2 regions of the Agromyces chitinivorans genome follow, and region 1 is predicted to be linked to the other one. Evidence: predicted binding sites of a transcription regulator. Region 1 holds the regulator's gene; the other holds the start of a gene.
What was found. Region 1 encodes HrcA, which represses chaperone genes, less so after heat shock. Its sites were predicted from a motif close to TTNGCACTCGNNNNNNNCGAGTGCNAA; they were not measured.
Positions count from the first base shown of each region.

Region 2: a site for HrcA is predicted at 3,086-3,112, ahead of groES (co-chaperone GroES). Genes of this name have one in related genera too.

Region 1 is NZ_JBEPJZ010000002.1:142,750-150,406, reverse strand. It holds gene ABZK10_RS13470 (PhoH family protein) at 1-72, opposite strand, end outside; gene ABZK10_RS13465 (HIT domain-containing protein) at 146-502, opposite strand; gene ABZK10_RS13460 (16S rRNA (uracil(1498)-N(3))-methyltransferase) at 527-1,261, opposite strand; gene dnaJ (molecular chaperone DnaJ) at 1,263-2,366, opposite strand; gene hrcA (heat-inducible transcriptional repressor HrcA) at 2,418-3,440, opposite strand; gene ABZK10_RS13445 (DUF4870 domain-containing protein) at 3,634-4,047, shown strand; gene ABZK10_RS13440 (DUF4870 domain-containing protein) at 4,138-4,521, shown strand; gene hemW (radical SAM family heme chaperone HemW) at 4,531-5,757, opposite strand; gene ABZK10_RS13430 (DUF1990 domain-containing protein) at 5,761-6,408, opposite strand; gene lepA (translation elongation factor 4) at 6,412-7,657, opposite strand, start outside.
Region 2 is NZ_JBEPJZ010000001.1:236,443-244,099, forward strand. It holds gene ABZK10_RS01120 (ABC transporter substrate-binding protein) at 101-1,408, opposite strand; gene rarD (EamA family transporter RarD) at 1,618-2,622, opposite strand; gene groES (co-chaperone GroES) at 2,711-3,007, opposite strand; gene ABZK10_RS01135 (class I SAM-dependent methyltransferase) at 3,176-4,360, shown strand; gene ABZK10_RS01140 (hypothetical protein) at 4,415-4,882, opposite strand; gene ABZK10_RS01145 (DUF4190 domain-containing protein) at 4,891-5,553, opposite strand; gene ABZK10_RS01150 (DUF4190 domain-containing protein) at 5,594-5,920, opposite strand; gene tsaD (tRNA (adenosine(37)-N6)-threonylcarbamoyltransferase complex transferase subunit TsaD) at 6,079-7,131, opposite strand; gene rimI (ribosomal protein S18-alanine N-acetyltransferase) at 7,128-7,637, opposite strand; gene tsaB (tRNA (adenosine(37)-N6)-threonylcarbamoyltransferase complex dimerization subunit type 1 TsaB) at 7,634-7,657, opposite strand, start outside.

The DNA of each region.
Region 1 (7,657 bases):
CACCTGCACGTCGGGGTACTCCCGCTCGATGGTCGTCAGCAGGCGGTCCTGCGGGCCGAGCAGGCGCACCATGGCGACGCCGTCGACGGCCAGGCGCGCCTCCGCGGTGCCCGGGGCGTCGATCGCGGGCGCGCGCTCGTCGTCGTCAGCCGGCAAGGCTGCCCTCCTCGAGTCCGCCGGCGAGCACGTGGGCGTGCACGTGGAAGACCGTCTGGCCCGCGTTCGGACCGGTGTTGAAGACGAGCCGGAACTGCCCGTCGGCGAGTTGCGCGGCGACGCCGCGCGCCACGTCGACGACCTCGGCGAGCAGCGCGGGGTCGGCTGCCGCGAGCTCGACCACGTCGCGGTGCTCCTGCGTCTTGGGCGCGACGATCACGTGCACGGGCGCCTTCGGCGCGATGTCGCGGAAGGCGATGACCCGGTCGGTCTCGGCCACCACGTCGGCCGGGATCTCGCGTGCGGCGATGCGTGAGAAGACGGTCGGTTCGGCGTCGTTCGGCATGCGGCCCATCCTACGCGGGGCGCCTCACCAGCGGCCGAGCCGCGCGCTCAGCAACGCGATCGCGGCGGGGCCCGCGGTGGAGGTCCGCAGCACGTTCGCGCCCATCCGCACGAGGACGGCGCCGGATGCCTCGAGCCGCTCGAGCTCCTCGGGCGCGATCCCGCCCTCGGGGCCGACGACGATCGCGACGTCGCCCGCCGTGCCCAGTTCGACGTCGACGAGCCGGGCGTCCGCGGTCGGCTCGAGCACGAGGGTCCGTCGCTGCGCGGCACGCGCGCAGAGGTCGGCGGTGCCGACGAGCTCGCGCACCTCGGGCAGCCAGGCGCGGATCGACTGCTTCGCCGCCTCGCGGGCGATGCTGGCCCAGCGCTCACGGCCCTTGCGCGCCTTCTGCGCGTCCCAGCGCGACACCGACCGCGCCGCTGACCACGGCTCGATCGCGTCCGCGCCGAGTTCGGTCGACGCCTGCACCGCGCGCTCGTCGCGGTCGCCCTTCGCGAGCGCCTGCACGAGCACGAGTCCCCGTTCCGGGCGGTCGCGGTGCACGACGTGCGCGACCTCGATCGCCAGCTCGCGCGGCGCGACGCGCGTGACCGCACCGGTCACGACCGTGCCGCGGCCGTCGCCGATCGAGATCACCTCGCCCACGCGCACCCGGCTCACGGTGGCGGCGTGGCGCGCCTCCTCGCCGTCGAGCGCGAGCTCCGCGCCCGGCCCGAGGTCCGCCGCGAGTTCCTCGCGCAGGAACAGGCTCGCCATCTCAGCCCAGGAAGCGGTCCCGGAGCTTGGCGAACAGCCCCTGCTGGAAGTGCGTGAGGGTCGGCGCGGCCTTCTTGTGCGAGGTCGCGAACTGCTCGATGAGCTGGCGCTCCCTGCCGCTCAGCTTCGTGGGCGTGACGACCTGGATGCCGATCTTGAGGTCGCCGCGGCCCGAGCCGCGCAGGCGCGTGATGCCGCGGTCCTTGACCGTGACGACCTCGCCGCTCTGCGTGCCGGGACGGAGCTCGATGTCGACGTCGCCGTCGAGGGCGGGGATGACGGTCTCGGTGCCGAGGATCGCGTCGGCCATCGCCACCTCGAGGGTGCAGAGCAGGTCGTCGCCGTTGCGGCTGAAGACGTCGTGCGTGCGCACCTTGATCTCGAGGTACAGGTCGCCGTTCGGCCCGCCGGCCGGACCCGCCTCGCCGCTGCCCGGCATCTGCAGGCGCAGGCCGGTCTCGACGCCGGCCGGGATGTCGACCGCGACCGTGCGCCGCGCGCGCACGCGTCCCTGCCCCTGGCAGGTGGTGCACGGCGTCGCGATGACGGTGCCGTAGCCGCGGCAGGTGCCGCAGGGGCTCGAGGTCATGACGTTGCCGAGCAGCGAGCGCACCGAGCGCTGCACGCTGCCCGTACCGTGGCAGATGTCGCAGGTGACCGGCGCGGTGCCCGGCTGGCAGCAGCTGCCGTGGCAGGTCTCGCACGTCACGGCCGTGTCGACCTCGATGTCGCGGTGCGTGCCGAAGACGACCTCGTCGAGGTCGACCTCCACGCGCAGCAGGGCGTCCTGGCCGCGCTCGCGGCGCGATCGGGGCCCGCGGGACGCGCCGCCGCCCCCGCCGAAGAACGTCTCGAAGATGTCGCCGAACCCGCCGAACCCCTGCTGGCCGCCGAAGCCCTGCTGGCCGCCCATGTCGTACTGCTGGCGCTGCTTGGGGTCGCTCAGCACGTCGTAGGCGTGCGTGACGAGCTTGAACCGCTCCGACGCGTCGGCACCGGGGTTCACGTCCGGGTGCAGCTCGCGGGCGAGTCGCCGGTAGGCCTTCTTGATCTCCTCGGGGCTCGCGTCGCGCGAGACGCCCAGGACTTCGTAGTGATCTGCCACCGAGGGTGGCTCCTTTCGTCGGTCGCGGCGGCCGGTCGTGCCGGCGCCGGGTCAGTCGTTGCCGAGCATGCGCGTGACGTACCGCGCCACGGCGCGCACCGCCGCGATGTTGCTCGAGTAGTCCATGCGGGTGGGGCCGAGCACGCCGAGGCGCGAGATCTCGCGCCCGGTGGCGGTGAAGTCGCTGGCGACCACGGAGGTCTCGCCGAGGCCGAACTGGGCGTTCTCGCGCCCGATCGAGACGGCGACGCCGTGCGGGTCGCCCGCCATCTCGCCGAACAGCTTCAGCAGCACGACCTGCTCCTCGATCGCCTCGATCACGTCGAGGATGCTGCCCGCGAAGTCCTGCTCGGTGCGCACGAGGTTCGCCGCGCCGGCGACCACGAGGCGATCGTGCCGCTGGGCCCGGGCCTGCTCGGCGAACGTGCCCGCCACCGTGCCCACGAGTCGCGCGAGCGCGGGCGTGCCGAGGTCGTCGATGCCGGCGAGGCGTTCCGCGGCGTCGCCGAGCGGCATGCCGCCCACCGCGACGTTCAGCCGCGCCCGCACGTCGGCCAGGTCGCTCTCCTCGATCTCCTGCTCGGCGTCGACCACGCGCTGCTCGACGTGCCCGGCGTCGGTGATGAGCACGCACAGCACGCGCGTGCCACCCACCGGCACGAGTTCCACGTGCCGCACCTTGGCACTGCCGAACGACGGGTACTGCACGACGGCCAGCTGGTTGGTGAGCTGGGCGAGCAGTCGCACGGTGCGGGCGAGCAGTTCGTCGAGGTCGCTCGACTGGCCGAGGAACGTCTCGATGGCGTGGCGTTGGGCGGCCGAGAGCGGGCGGAACTCGCCGAGCTGGTCGACGAAGACGCGGTACCCCTTGTCGGTCGGGATGCGACCCGACGACGTGTGCGGGGCGACGATCAGCTCCTCCTCCTCGAGGAGGGCCATGTCGTTGCGGATGGTCGCCGCGGACACGCCGAACGAGTGGCGCTCGACGATCGACTTCGAGCCGACCGGCTCGCGGCTGGACACGTAGTCCTGCACGATCGCCTGCAGTACCGCGAGGCTGCGCTCCGAGACCATCCGCACTCCTCCCGCTCGACTCGCTTTAGCACTCCGTGACGTCGAGTGCCAATACTACCCCGGCGCACCCTGTGGAGGGCATTGCCGCGCGGCACCACCCGCCACTAGCGTGATCCGAGGCATCCCCCACCGGCTCACGGGCCGTGCTGCCGACGCATCCCATCGAACGTACCCGAACGGAAAGGCACCACGCATGACCGACCCCCAGCAGCCCGCCGAGTCCGCAGAGCCCGCCGCCCAGCCCGCGGCGCCCGCACCCCTGTCGCAGTCCGAGGACATCCAGTGGGCCTCCTACGCGCACCTCGGCGGCATCCTCGGCTTCCTGCCCTCGCTCATCATCTGGCTGATCTTCAAGGACCGCGGTTCGTTCACGGACACCGAGGCCAAGGAGGCCCTGAACTTCCAGATCACGATGGTCATGGCATCCGTCGCCATCTGGATCCTCACGAGCATCCTCACCGCGATCTCGTTCGGCATCCTGTTCTTCCTCGGCTTCCTGAACTACGCGCCGTGGATCGTCAGCGTGATCTTCTCGATCATCGCCTTCATGCAGGTCAAGGACGGCAACCACTACCGCTACCCGTTCGCCATCCGCCTCATCAAGTAGTCGGCCGCGCCGCGCCGGAACGCACCCTGTCGCCCGGCGCGGCGCTGTGCCAGCATTGACGCACGACCGCGACCACAGAGGAGCATGTGCATGTCCGAGTCCACCCCTCCGCCCCCGCCGCAGGACCCCGCGTCCGACGCGGCGCAGCCGCTCAGCCCCGCCGACCAGCGCCTCTGGGCGACGCTGATCCACATCGGCGGCATCTTCTTCGGCTTCATCCCGGCGCTCGTCGGCTACCTGGTGCTACGCGACCGCGGCCAGTTCGTGCGCGAGCACACCGCGACGGCGCTGAACTTCCAGATCACCATGACCATCGCCGGCATCATCGGCTCGATCCTGGTCATCGTGTTCGTCGGCATCCTGATCCTCATCGCGGTGTACGTGCTGATCATCGTGTTCAGCATCATCGCCGCGGTCGCCGCGAACAAGGGCCAGCCGTACTCCTACCCGCTGTCGATCAAGTTCGTCAGCTGAGCAGGGGCGTCATGCGTCCGTGATCCGGCGCACCACGGCATCCGCCAGCAGCCGCCCTCGCACGGTGAGCACCAGCTCGCCGGCGAGGGCGGCTCTCGCGTCCACCAGCTCGTCGGCGATGAGGCCCGCGACCTCGCGGCGCGCGGCCTCGGAGAGGCTCGCCACCGGGATGCCCTGGACGATGCGAGACCCGAGCAGCACGCGCTCGGTCTCGCGAGCGGCCTCGTCGAGCACCTCGCGGCCGGCGGCGGGCGACACGCCGCGCGCGATGCGCTCGGCGTACGCGGCAGGATGCTTCACGTTCCACCAGCGCACGCCGCCGACGTGGCTGTGCGCACCGGGGCCGATGCCCCACCAGTCGTCGCCGCGCCAGTAGCCGAGGTTGTGCCGCGAGCGGTGGGCGTCGGAGCGGGCCCAGTTGCTCACCTCGTACCAGCCGTAGCCCGCGGCCGACAGCCGCTGTTCGGCCAGCTCGTACATGTCGGCCTGCACGTCGTCGGAGACCGTGCCCACCTCGCCGCGGCGGATCTGCCGGGCGAGCTTCGTGCCCGCCTCGACGATCAGCGCGTACGCGCTCACGTGGTCGGGCGACTCCGCGACGACCGCGTCGAGGCTGCGCCCCCAGTCGTCGAGCGTCTCCCCCGGCGTGCCGTAGATGAGGTCGAGGCTGACGTCGAGTCCGGCCTCGCGCGCCCAGCCCACGACCTTCGGCACGTTGGCCGGGTCGTGCGTGCGCTCGAGCGTCGCGAGCACGTGCGGCACCGCCGACTGCATGCCGAACGACACCCGGGTGAACCCGCCCTCGCGCAGCCTGGCGAGGTACGCGGCATCGACCGAGTCGGGGTTCGCCTCGGTCGTGACCTCGGCGTCGTCGGCGAGGCCGTGCGTGCGGCGCACGGCGTCGAGCATCGCGACCAGGTCGTCGGCGGGCAGCATCGTGGGCGTGCCGCCGCCCAGGAACACGGTCGCCGCCGGGCGCACCGGCACGCCCGACGCCTCGAGGATGCGGGCGGATGCCTCGAGCTCGGCGATCGCCTGGCCGGCGTAGTCCGTGCGACGCGCGCCGCGCAGCTCGTCGGAGGTGTAGGTGTTGAAGTCGCAGTACCCGCAGCGCACCCGGCAGAACGGCACGTGCAGGTACACGCCGAACGCACGCGCGTCGGCGCCGACGGCGGCGCCGGGCGGGAGCAGGCCGTCCTCTGGCGCCGGTTCGCCGACCGGCAGCGGGCCGGCCACGTGTCAGACCGCCCCGGCGGGGTGCAGCGCGCGCAGCTCGTCGCGGACGACCTCGCGCCGCTGGCGGCGGACGATGCCGCCGAAGAACCGGCTCCACGGCCCGGCGGGCCGGTGGAATGCGCGGATCGTGAGCCACACGGAGTCGTCCTCGCGGCGCTCGACGACGAACGACTCCTCGCCGCTCAGCGGCCCGCCCGAGACCGTGCCGTACGCGAACCCGACGCGGTCGGGCTCGTCGATGACGTAGACGACGAGCATCTGCGCCCGGTACCGCGGCAGGCCGCGGCGCCGGGCGATCGTGGCCGTCATGCCGGCGGCGACGTAGGGCGTGCCGTCGGCGGTGAAGCGCTGCTCGGAGCGATCGGCGGGCTGCTGCTCGAGCGGGTGCCCCTCGTCGTCGTAGACGATGCCGAGGTACTGCTCCCCGGTGCCCTCCTGCACGTCGGTGACCTGCAGGTGCGCACCGCGCTGGATGCCCCAGGTCATGAGCGCGTCGGCCGAGCGCTCGAAGCGCTCGTCACCGCTGCCGAGCTTGATGCGGTGCTCGGCCGGCTTGAACCCCTCGGGCGGGTAGCGCATGAGGTCGGGGTCGGTCGTGGCGCCGATGGCACCGTAGTCGACCGACTGCTCGGTGAAGGTCTGCCGTCGCATCCGTTACTTCTTGCTCGTCTCGGTCTCGCCCGACAGCGCGGCGATGAACGCCTCCTGGGGCACCTCCACGCGACCGACCATCTTCATGCGCTTCTTGCCCTCCTTCTGCTTCTCGAGGAGCTTGCGCTTGCGGGTGATGTCGCCGCCGTAGCACTTGGCGAGCACGTCCTTGCGGATCGCGCGGATGTTCTCGCGGGCGATGATGCGCGCGCCGATGGCCGCCTGGATCGGCACCTCGAACTGCTGCCGTGGGATGAGCTCGCGCAGGCGCCCGGTCATGAGCGTGCCGTACGCGTACGCCTTGTCGCGGTGCACGATCGCGCTGAACGCGTCGACCTGGTCGCCCTGCAGCAGGATGTCGACCTTCACGAGGTCGGCGGCCTGGTCGCCCATGGGCTCGTAGTCGAGGCTGGCGTAGCCGGCGGTCTTCGACTTCAGCTGGTCGAAGAAGTCGAACACGATCTCGCCGAGCGGCATGCTGTAGCGCAGCTCGACCCGGTCCTCGCCGAGGTACTCCATGCCGAGCAGGTTGCCGCGGCGGCTCTGGCAGAGCTCCATGATGGTGCCGACGTAGTCCTTCGGCGCGAGGATGGCCGCGCGCACGACAGGCTCGCGCACCTCGGAGACCTTCACGCCGGTCGGGAACTCGCTCGGGTTCGTGACCTCCATGTTGCGACCGTCCTCGGTGGTGACCTCGTAGACCACCGACGGCGCGGTCGCGATGAGGTCGAGGCCGAACTCGCGGCGGAGGCGCTCGGAGATGATCTCGAGGTGCAGGAGGCCGAGGAACCCGCACCGGAACCCGAAGCCGAGGGCCACGGAGGTCTCGGGCTCGTACACCAGCGCGGCATCCGACAGCTTGAGCTTGTCGAGGGCCTCGCGCAGCTCGGGGTAGTCGCTGCCGTCGAGGGGGTACAGCCCCGAGAACACCATGGGCTTCGGGTCGGTGTAGCCGGGCAGGGCGTCGGATGCCGGCTTCGCGGACGTGGTCACGGTGTCGCCGACGCGCGACTGGCGCACGTCCTTCACGCCCGTGATGAGGTAGCCGACCTCGCCCACGCCGAGTCCCTTCGACGGCTTCGGCTCGGGGGCGCTCACGCCGATCTCGAGCAGCTCGTGGGTCGCCTTGGTCGACATCATCTGGATGCGCTCGCGCGGCGAGAGCCGCCCGTCGATCATGCGGATGTAGGTGACGACGCCGCGGTAGGCGTCGTAGACCGAGTCGAAGATCATCGCGCGCGCGGGTGCG
Region 2 (7,657 bases), on a different contig from region 1:
GGCCGCGACGCTCACGAAGCGGCGGAGCGGGATGCGCCCGGGAACGACGATGGGCCCCGGCCGAAGCCGGGGCCCATCGCCTACGCGTCAGCTGCGGAGACTATCCGTCGCCGATGCGCTCGTAGGTGCCGTCGGCACCGTACTGGAAGATACCGATGGTCGCCTCGGTCGGGTCGCCGTTCTCGTCGAACGTGACCGGGCCCGACGGACCGTCGTAGTCGACCTGCTCGCCGTCGGCGAGCAGCGCAGCGGCGTCGGCGAAGGTCGTGACCTTCTCGCCCACGCCCGCGATGCCGCCCGAGACCTGCTGGAGGTACTCGGCGATGTCGGCGCCGTCGGTGCTGTTGGCCGCGTAGGCCGCGAGCGCCAGCAGGATGACCGCGTCGTACGACTCGGCGGCGTAGCTGAAGTCGGTCAGCGAGTCGTCGATCGTCAGCAGGTTGTCGGTGAAGTCACCGAGGGTGGCGGTGTCGAGACCGGGAAGGGTGCCCTTGGCGCCCTCGACCAGACCCGGCGCGAAGTCCGCGCTGTAGTCGGCCAGGTTGCCGTCGACGAAGTACAGCTTGTCGCCGGGGAAGCCCTCGCCCACGAGCGCCGGGGTGATGATCTTCGCCTGGTCGAACGTGATCAGCGCGATCGCGTCCGGGTTGGCGGCGGTCACGCCGGCGATCTGCGAGTCGAAGTTCGAGTCGCCCTCGTTGAAGAGCTCCTCGGCGACGACCTCGCCGCCGGCAGCCTCGAACGCGGTCTTGGTGAACTCCGCGAGGCCGGTGCCGTACGGGTCGTTCAGCACGATCATGCCGAGCGTCGCGTTGCCGTCCGACGCGATCAGGTTGCCGAGCACCTCGCCCTGGAGCGTGTCCGACGGAGCGGTGCGCCAGTACAGGTTGTCGTCGTCGTAGTCGGTGAAGTCGGCCGACGTGTTGGCCGGCGAGAACTGCACGACGCCGGCGGCGACGATCTGGTCGATGACGGTCTTCGAGACACCCGACGAGGCGGCGCCGACGATGCCCGAGACGTCCTGCGAGAGGAGGTCGGTCACCGAGACGGTCGCGGTGTCGGTGGTGGTGTCACCCGAGTCGCGGTAGACGACGTCGACGGTGATGCCGAGGTCGGCCTCGTTGATCTCCTGCGCGGCGAGGGCCACACCGGCCTCCTCGGGCGGGCCGAGGAAGGCGAGGGCACCACTCTGCGGGAGGATCGTGCCGATCTTCAGCGTGAGGTCACGCTCGCCGGGTTCGATCGGGTTTGCGTCGCCGGAGGCGGCCGCATCTTCGGACTCGGTCGGCTCGGACGTATCACCCGTGCTGCACGCGGTGAGGAGGAGGGCGGACACACCCGCAAGGGCGATCCCCGTCCAGGCCGCGCGAGCCGAGCGCTTGGCCGAGGCCTTCGCGATTACGCTCATGATGCTCCTAGGGACTGTTAGGACACTGGTTGGAACGGCACCCGCGAGGATGCCGTGCGTTCACAGTAGTCAGGCCCGTGAGACGGGAACAAGTCAGGGCGATCACAACCATGTAACGCCGCCTGAATCGTTACGTGGGCGTCATAATCCCGCTCGCACGACGTGTTTCCTGCGTTCCGGGCACGCTCCCACGCAACGATCGTGAGCCCTCAGATGGGGCCCACGGGCGCTTCCGGGGCGTCCCGGTCATCGGAAGCGGAAAGGGCCCTCCGGGCCGCCCTGCCGCGCCCTGCGGCCCGCGCGAGGTCCGCCAGCAGCAGTGCGATGGCGAGCCAGACCAGCGCGAACCCGACCCATCGCTCGGCCGGCATGGGCTCGCCGAGCACGGCGACCCCGACGATGAACTGGATCACCGGCGCGAGGTACTGGATGAAGCCCATCGACACGAGGGGAAGGCGGCGCGCCCCTGCCGCGAACGCGAGGAGCGGCACCGCGGTGACCGCGCCGGCGCACAGGAGGAGCACGGCGTGCGCCGGTCCCGCAGCGCCGAGCGTGAGGCCCGACGTCGCGGCGACGACCACCAGCTGCACGATCGCCACCGGGGTGAGCCACGCGGTCTCCAGCGTCAGTCCGGCGACCGCGTCGACCCGATCGCCGACGCGCTTCTTGATCAACCCGTAGCAGCCGAACGAGAAGGCGAGCGCGAGGGCGATCCAGGGCAGGCCGCCGTGCGCCACCGTGAGCACGAGCACCGCCGCGAACGAGATGCCGACCGCGATCCACTGCAACGGGCGGAGCCGCTCTCGCAGCACCAGCACGCCGAGGAAGACCGTCACGATCGGGTTGATGAAGTAGCCGAGCGACGCCTCGACGACCTGGCCGGTCGCGGTCGCGTAGACGTAGGTCTGCCAGTTGACGTAGATGAGCGCGCCGGCGGCACCCATGGTGAGCAGCACGCGCCGATCGCGTGCGAGCGCGAGCAACGGCCGCCAGGTGCGCGCGACGGTGAGCAGGAGCGCGCAGAACACGAGCGAGAGCAGCACGCGCCAGGCGACGATCTCGAACGGGCCGGTCGGCGCGAGCGCGAGGAAGTACAGCGGCAGGATGCCCCAGAGCCCGTAGGCCGCGAACGCGAACGCGAACCCGGCACGGCGCGTGCCCGCGGGGACGCCGGCTGCCGGCACGGGCGGCGGGCGCCGCGAGGAGTCGGTCACCGCTCGATGCTACGCCGCCGCGGACGGCGGGACGACGAACGGCCCGGCCGCGCGATGCGACCGGGCCGTCCGGGTGGAGCGGATGCGACTAGCGGACGACGACCGCGAGGACGTCGCGGGCCGACAGCACCAGGTAGTCCTGGCCGCCGAACTTGACCTCGGTTCCGCCGTACTTCGAGTAGATCACCTTGTCGCCGACTGCGACGTCGAGCGGGACGCGGTTGCCGTTGTCGTCGATGCGACCCGGGCCCACTGCGACGACCTCGCCCTCCTGGGGCTTCTCCTTCGCGGTGTCCGGGATGACGAGACCCGAAGCGGTGGTCTGCTCCGCCTCGACCTGCTGGATGACGATGCGATCCTCGAGCGGCTTGATGGAGACCGACACGGTTGACCTCTTTCTTGAAGAAACGAAGACTGTTTAGCACTCGCAGACTGAGAGTGCTACGTCGAGTCTAGGGGTCTGTTGGCACTCGTGCAACGTGAGTGCCAACAGGGTTGCGGATGCCGCCGGGCGGGCACGGACCGGCCGCCGCGCCGGTGCTAGCGTGGCGGGATGGATCGCGCCGAGCTGGTCGAGCTGCTGAGCCCCGAGGGCCTCCGGCTGCTCGACTCGCTCCCCCGCTGGACGGGTCGCGACCAGGTCGTGTCGACCGTCAGCCGGCTCCGCAGGGAGGGTCACTCACCGGGGGTCGTCGCGGCGGCGCTCACGCAGTCGCGCCTGCGCGCCCGCGCCGAGGCGAAGTTCGGCCCGTTCGCCGAGCGCATGCTGTTCACCGAGGCCGGGCTCGAGCAGGCCACCCGGCTCCGCGTCGCCGCGCTCCACGCGGGGCGGTTCGACGCCGCCGGCCTCCGTCGCATCGCCGACCTCGGCTGCGGCATCGGCGGCGACGCGCTCGCCATGGCCGCGATCGACCTCGAGGTGACCGCGGTCGAGGCCGACGAGGTCACCGCGGCGATCGCCGCCTACAACCTCACGCCGTTCGCGCAGGCGCGGGTGGTGCATGCCGACGCGGCATCCGTGCCCCTCGACGACGTCGACGCCGCCTGGCTCGACCCCGCCCGCCGACGGGTCGAGCAGGGCACCACGACCCGGCTCTCCGAAGCCGACTACTCGCCGAGCCTCGACACCGTCTTCGCCATCGCGGAGCGCATGCCGGTCGGCGTGAAGCTCGGGCCGGGCACCGACCGCGACGTGATCCCCGACGACGCGGAGGCCCAGTGGGTCTCGGTCGACGGCGACCTCGTCGAGATGGTGCTCTGGACCGGCGTGCTCGCCCGCGACGGCGTGCGCCGCGCCGCGCTCGTGCTCCGCGACGACGGCGCGCACGAGATGACGGCTGCGGCCGACAGCGCCGACGAGGAGACGGGGCCGCTCGGGGCGGTCGTGTACGAACCCGACCCGGCGGTCATCCGCTCGCGGCTCATCGGCGACCTGGCCCGCAGGCTCGGCGCGCGCATGGTCGGCGACGGCATCGCCTACCTCACCGCCGACGAGCTCACGGTGACCCCGTTCGCGACCGCGTTCCGGGTGCTCGAGCAATTGCCGCCCGACGAGGACGACCTCCGGCGCGCGCTGAGGCAGCGCGACATCGGGGTGCTCGAGATCAAGAAGCGCGGCGTCGACGTCGACCCGGCGGCGCTGCGGAAGCGGCTGAAGCTGCGCGGCGACCGCAGCGCGACGGTCATCCTGACCCGCGCGCAGGGGCGCCACGTCGCGCTGCTGGCGGAGCGCGCCTGAGCGCTGCCGGCGATACCCGCATCTTGAGCCCGGCCGCACGGACCGGCGACCGGGTCAGCCGATCGCGCCGAGCACGTTGACGTAGTAGACGATCCAGATGGACGAGAACAGGGTGCCGAGCGCGCCCGTGACGATGCCGACCCAGGAGCGCGACTCGTCGCCCGCGCCGCGGCGCACCCCGAGCACGCCGAAGACGATCGCGGCGATCGACAGCGGCACCGCCCAGCCGACGAACAACGCGGCCAGCAGCCCCAGGATGCCGCTGACCGAGGCGACGGTGCCGTAGAGCGAACGCTCGACGACCTCCTCCTCGGCGGCGTGCTCGTCGAGCTCGGCGTCCCAGTCGCGGTGGACGACCAGCAGCTCGGCCGTCGGGAGCTTCGCGAGCTGCCCGGTGTCCATGGGCACCTCGTACTCGCGCTGCACGGCGAGGTCCGCGGGCAGCGACTCCCCCGACGACGCGCGTCGCCCGGCCGCAGGATCCCCCGGCGGCCGGGCGACGGACTCGTCGTCGGGGAGCATCGCGCCGATCAGTAGTACAGGTAGGGGTCGGACGTGAAGATGGCCACCCACCCGATGATCGACAGGATGCCGATCGCGATGCCGACGAACCCGAGGATGATGCCCGCGAGCGCCATGCCCTTGCCGTTCGGCTCCTTGCGCCGGCCCAGGAAGCCGAGCACCACCGCCGCGGCGGGGATGAACAGCTGCAGGATGCCGCCGACGATCGGGATCCAGACCACGAGGATCGACCCGACGACGCCCAGGATGCCCGCGACGAGCGAGAGGATCGACAGCACGGCGGGCGGAGCCGCGGGTGCCGACGGCGCGCTCGCGGAGGGGCCGTACGACGCCGTCGCGGACGGACCGTAGGACGCACTCGTTCCGCTCGGCCCGTAGGCCGGCGGGACGGGCGGCGGAGGCGAGGACGCCGCGGGCGGCGCGACGGGCGGGCCCGGCGGCGCCGGCGGTGCCGTGGGCGTCTCCGGCGGTGCCGTGGGCGTCTCGGGCGCGCCGGGCGAGGGCACGACGGGCTCGGCCGGCGTCGGCGCGAGCGGCTCCTCGGGGGCCGGCGGCGCCGGCTCCTCGGGGTTGGGTGCGACGGGCTCGGCGGGCGTCGGGACGTCGGGCTCGCCGGGGGCCGGCGTCTCGGGCTCGTCGGGCTGGTCGGCCGGTACCTTCGGATCGGTCATGGTGCGCTCCTCGGGTGCGTCGGTTCCGTCGTGCGAGGGATCAGTAGTTCAGGTTGCCGGAGCTGGCGGCGATCCCGAAGATGACGACCCAGAAGAGGAGGACGATAAGGCCGATCACCAGGCCGACGTAGCCGATGACGAGGCCGGCGATCGCGAGGCCGCGGCCCTGCTCGCCCGTCTTCTTGATCTGGCTGAGGGCGATGTGCCCGGTGATGATCGCCACGAGCGAGATGAAGAACGCCGACACGAGCGAGACGATCGCGAGGACGTTCGTCTTCGGCGTGCTGCTCGGCGCGGCGGCGTACTGGCCCGACGGGGCGGGCGCTGCGGAGTAGTCGGGCTGCTGGGGAGTGTTGGGATCGGTCACGGTGGGTGCCTCCTCGTGTGATGCAGGACGACGGATGCGGTGGCGCGCATGCATCCGGGCGCCACGACGTGCGGCGCTCGTACCTCACCATAGCGTCGGGCCCGACCCGGGCACAGGAGGGTTAACCCTCGGATGTCGCAGCGTGTCGGGAACGCACGTCAGGACTGGATGCGCGTGACCGGCAGGGTCGAATCGGCGCCGAAGCCGAGCTCGGACGGCTCGTGCCCCGCCATGATGCGCTGGGCGCCGAGCGCCGCGATCATCGCCCCGTTGTCGGTGCAGAGCGAGAGCGGCGGAACGCGCAGGGCGATGCCCGCGGCAGCCGCCCGCTCCTCGGCGAGCGCGCGCAGCCGGGCGTTCGCGACCACGCCGCCACCGAGCAGCAGGCGCGGCACTCCGAGGTCGGTGCACGCCGCGATCGCCTTCGTCACGAGCACGTCGGCGACCGCCTCGCGGAAGCTCGCGGCGACGTCGGCGACCGGCACCTCCTCGCCCGCGTCCTCGCGCTGCTCGACCCAGCGGGCGACGGCCGTCTTCAGGCCCGAGAAGCTGAAGTCGTACCGGTGCCGCTCCAGGTCCTTCGGGCGGCTGAGGCCGCGCGGGAAGCGGATGGCGCGCGGGTCGCCGCCGACCGCCGCAGCGTCGATGCGCGGCCCGCCCGGGTAGGCGAGGCCGAGCACGCGCGCGACCTTGTCGAACGCCTCCCCCGCGGCGTCGTCGATGGTCTCGCCGAGCAGTTCCACGTCGGAGACCAGGTCGCGCACGAGCAGCAGCGAGGTGTGCCCGCCCGAGACGAGCAGCGCGATCGTGGGGTACTCGAACCGGTCTCCGTCGGCGAGGATGTCGGCGCCGACGTGGCCGACGAGGTGGTTCACGGCGTAGATCGGCTTCCCGAGCGCCAGCGCGAGCGCCTTCGCGGCCCCGACGCCGACCATGAGCGCGCCGGCGAGGCCGGGGCCGTTGGTGACCGCGACGGCGTCGACCTCGTCGAGCGCGATGCCGGCGCGGCCGAGCGCCTCGTGCAGGGTCGGGCCGAGCGCCTCGAGGTGGGCGCGCGCCGCGACCTCGGGCACGACGCCGCCGTAGCGCGCGTGCTCCTCCATCGAGGAGGCGATCACGTTGGCGAGCAGCGTCGAGCCGCGCACGATGCCGACGCCGGTCTCGTCGCAGCTGGTCTCGATGCCGAGCACGACGGGCGCGGTGCGGTTCACTCGGTCACCTCCACGGCGACGGATGCCGCGGGGCGGGTCACCGGCGCACTCAGGCGCGCGCGCATGACGAGCGCGTCGACCCCGTCGGGCTGGTAGTACGCCCGGCGGCGGCCGATCTCCGAGAAGCCGAGCGAGCGGTACAGCCCCTGCGCGACCGGGTTGTCGGCGCGGACCTCGAGGAAGACGTCGTGCGCCCCGCGCCGCCAGGCCTCCGCGAGCAGCGCCTGCATCAGGGCGCGCCCGAGCCCGCCGGCGCGCGCGTCGGGTGCGACGGCGATGGTCTGGATGTCGCCCTGCCCGGAGCCGCGCGGCGCGAGCAGGCCGGCGTAGGCCACGACCGTCGCCGCGTCGTCCGCCGGCGTCGCCACGAGGTAGTGGGCGTGCGGGTCGACGAGCTCGCGGGCCATCGCGTCGGCCGACCAGGCGTCGTTCACGAAGATCGACCGCTCGAGCTCCATCACCTGCTCGAGGTCGCCGATCTCGGCGCGGCGCAGCATCCAGCTCATGCGCTCACCCGCTTCGGCGC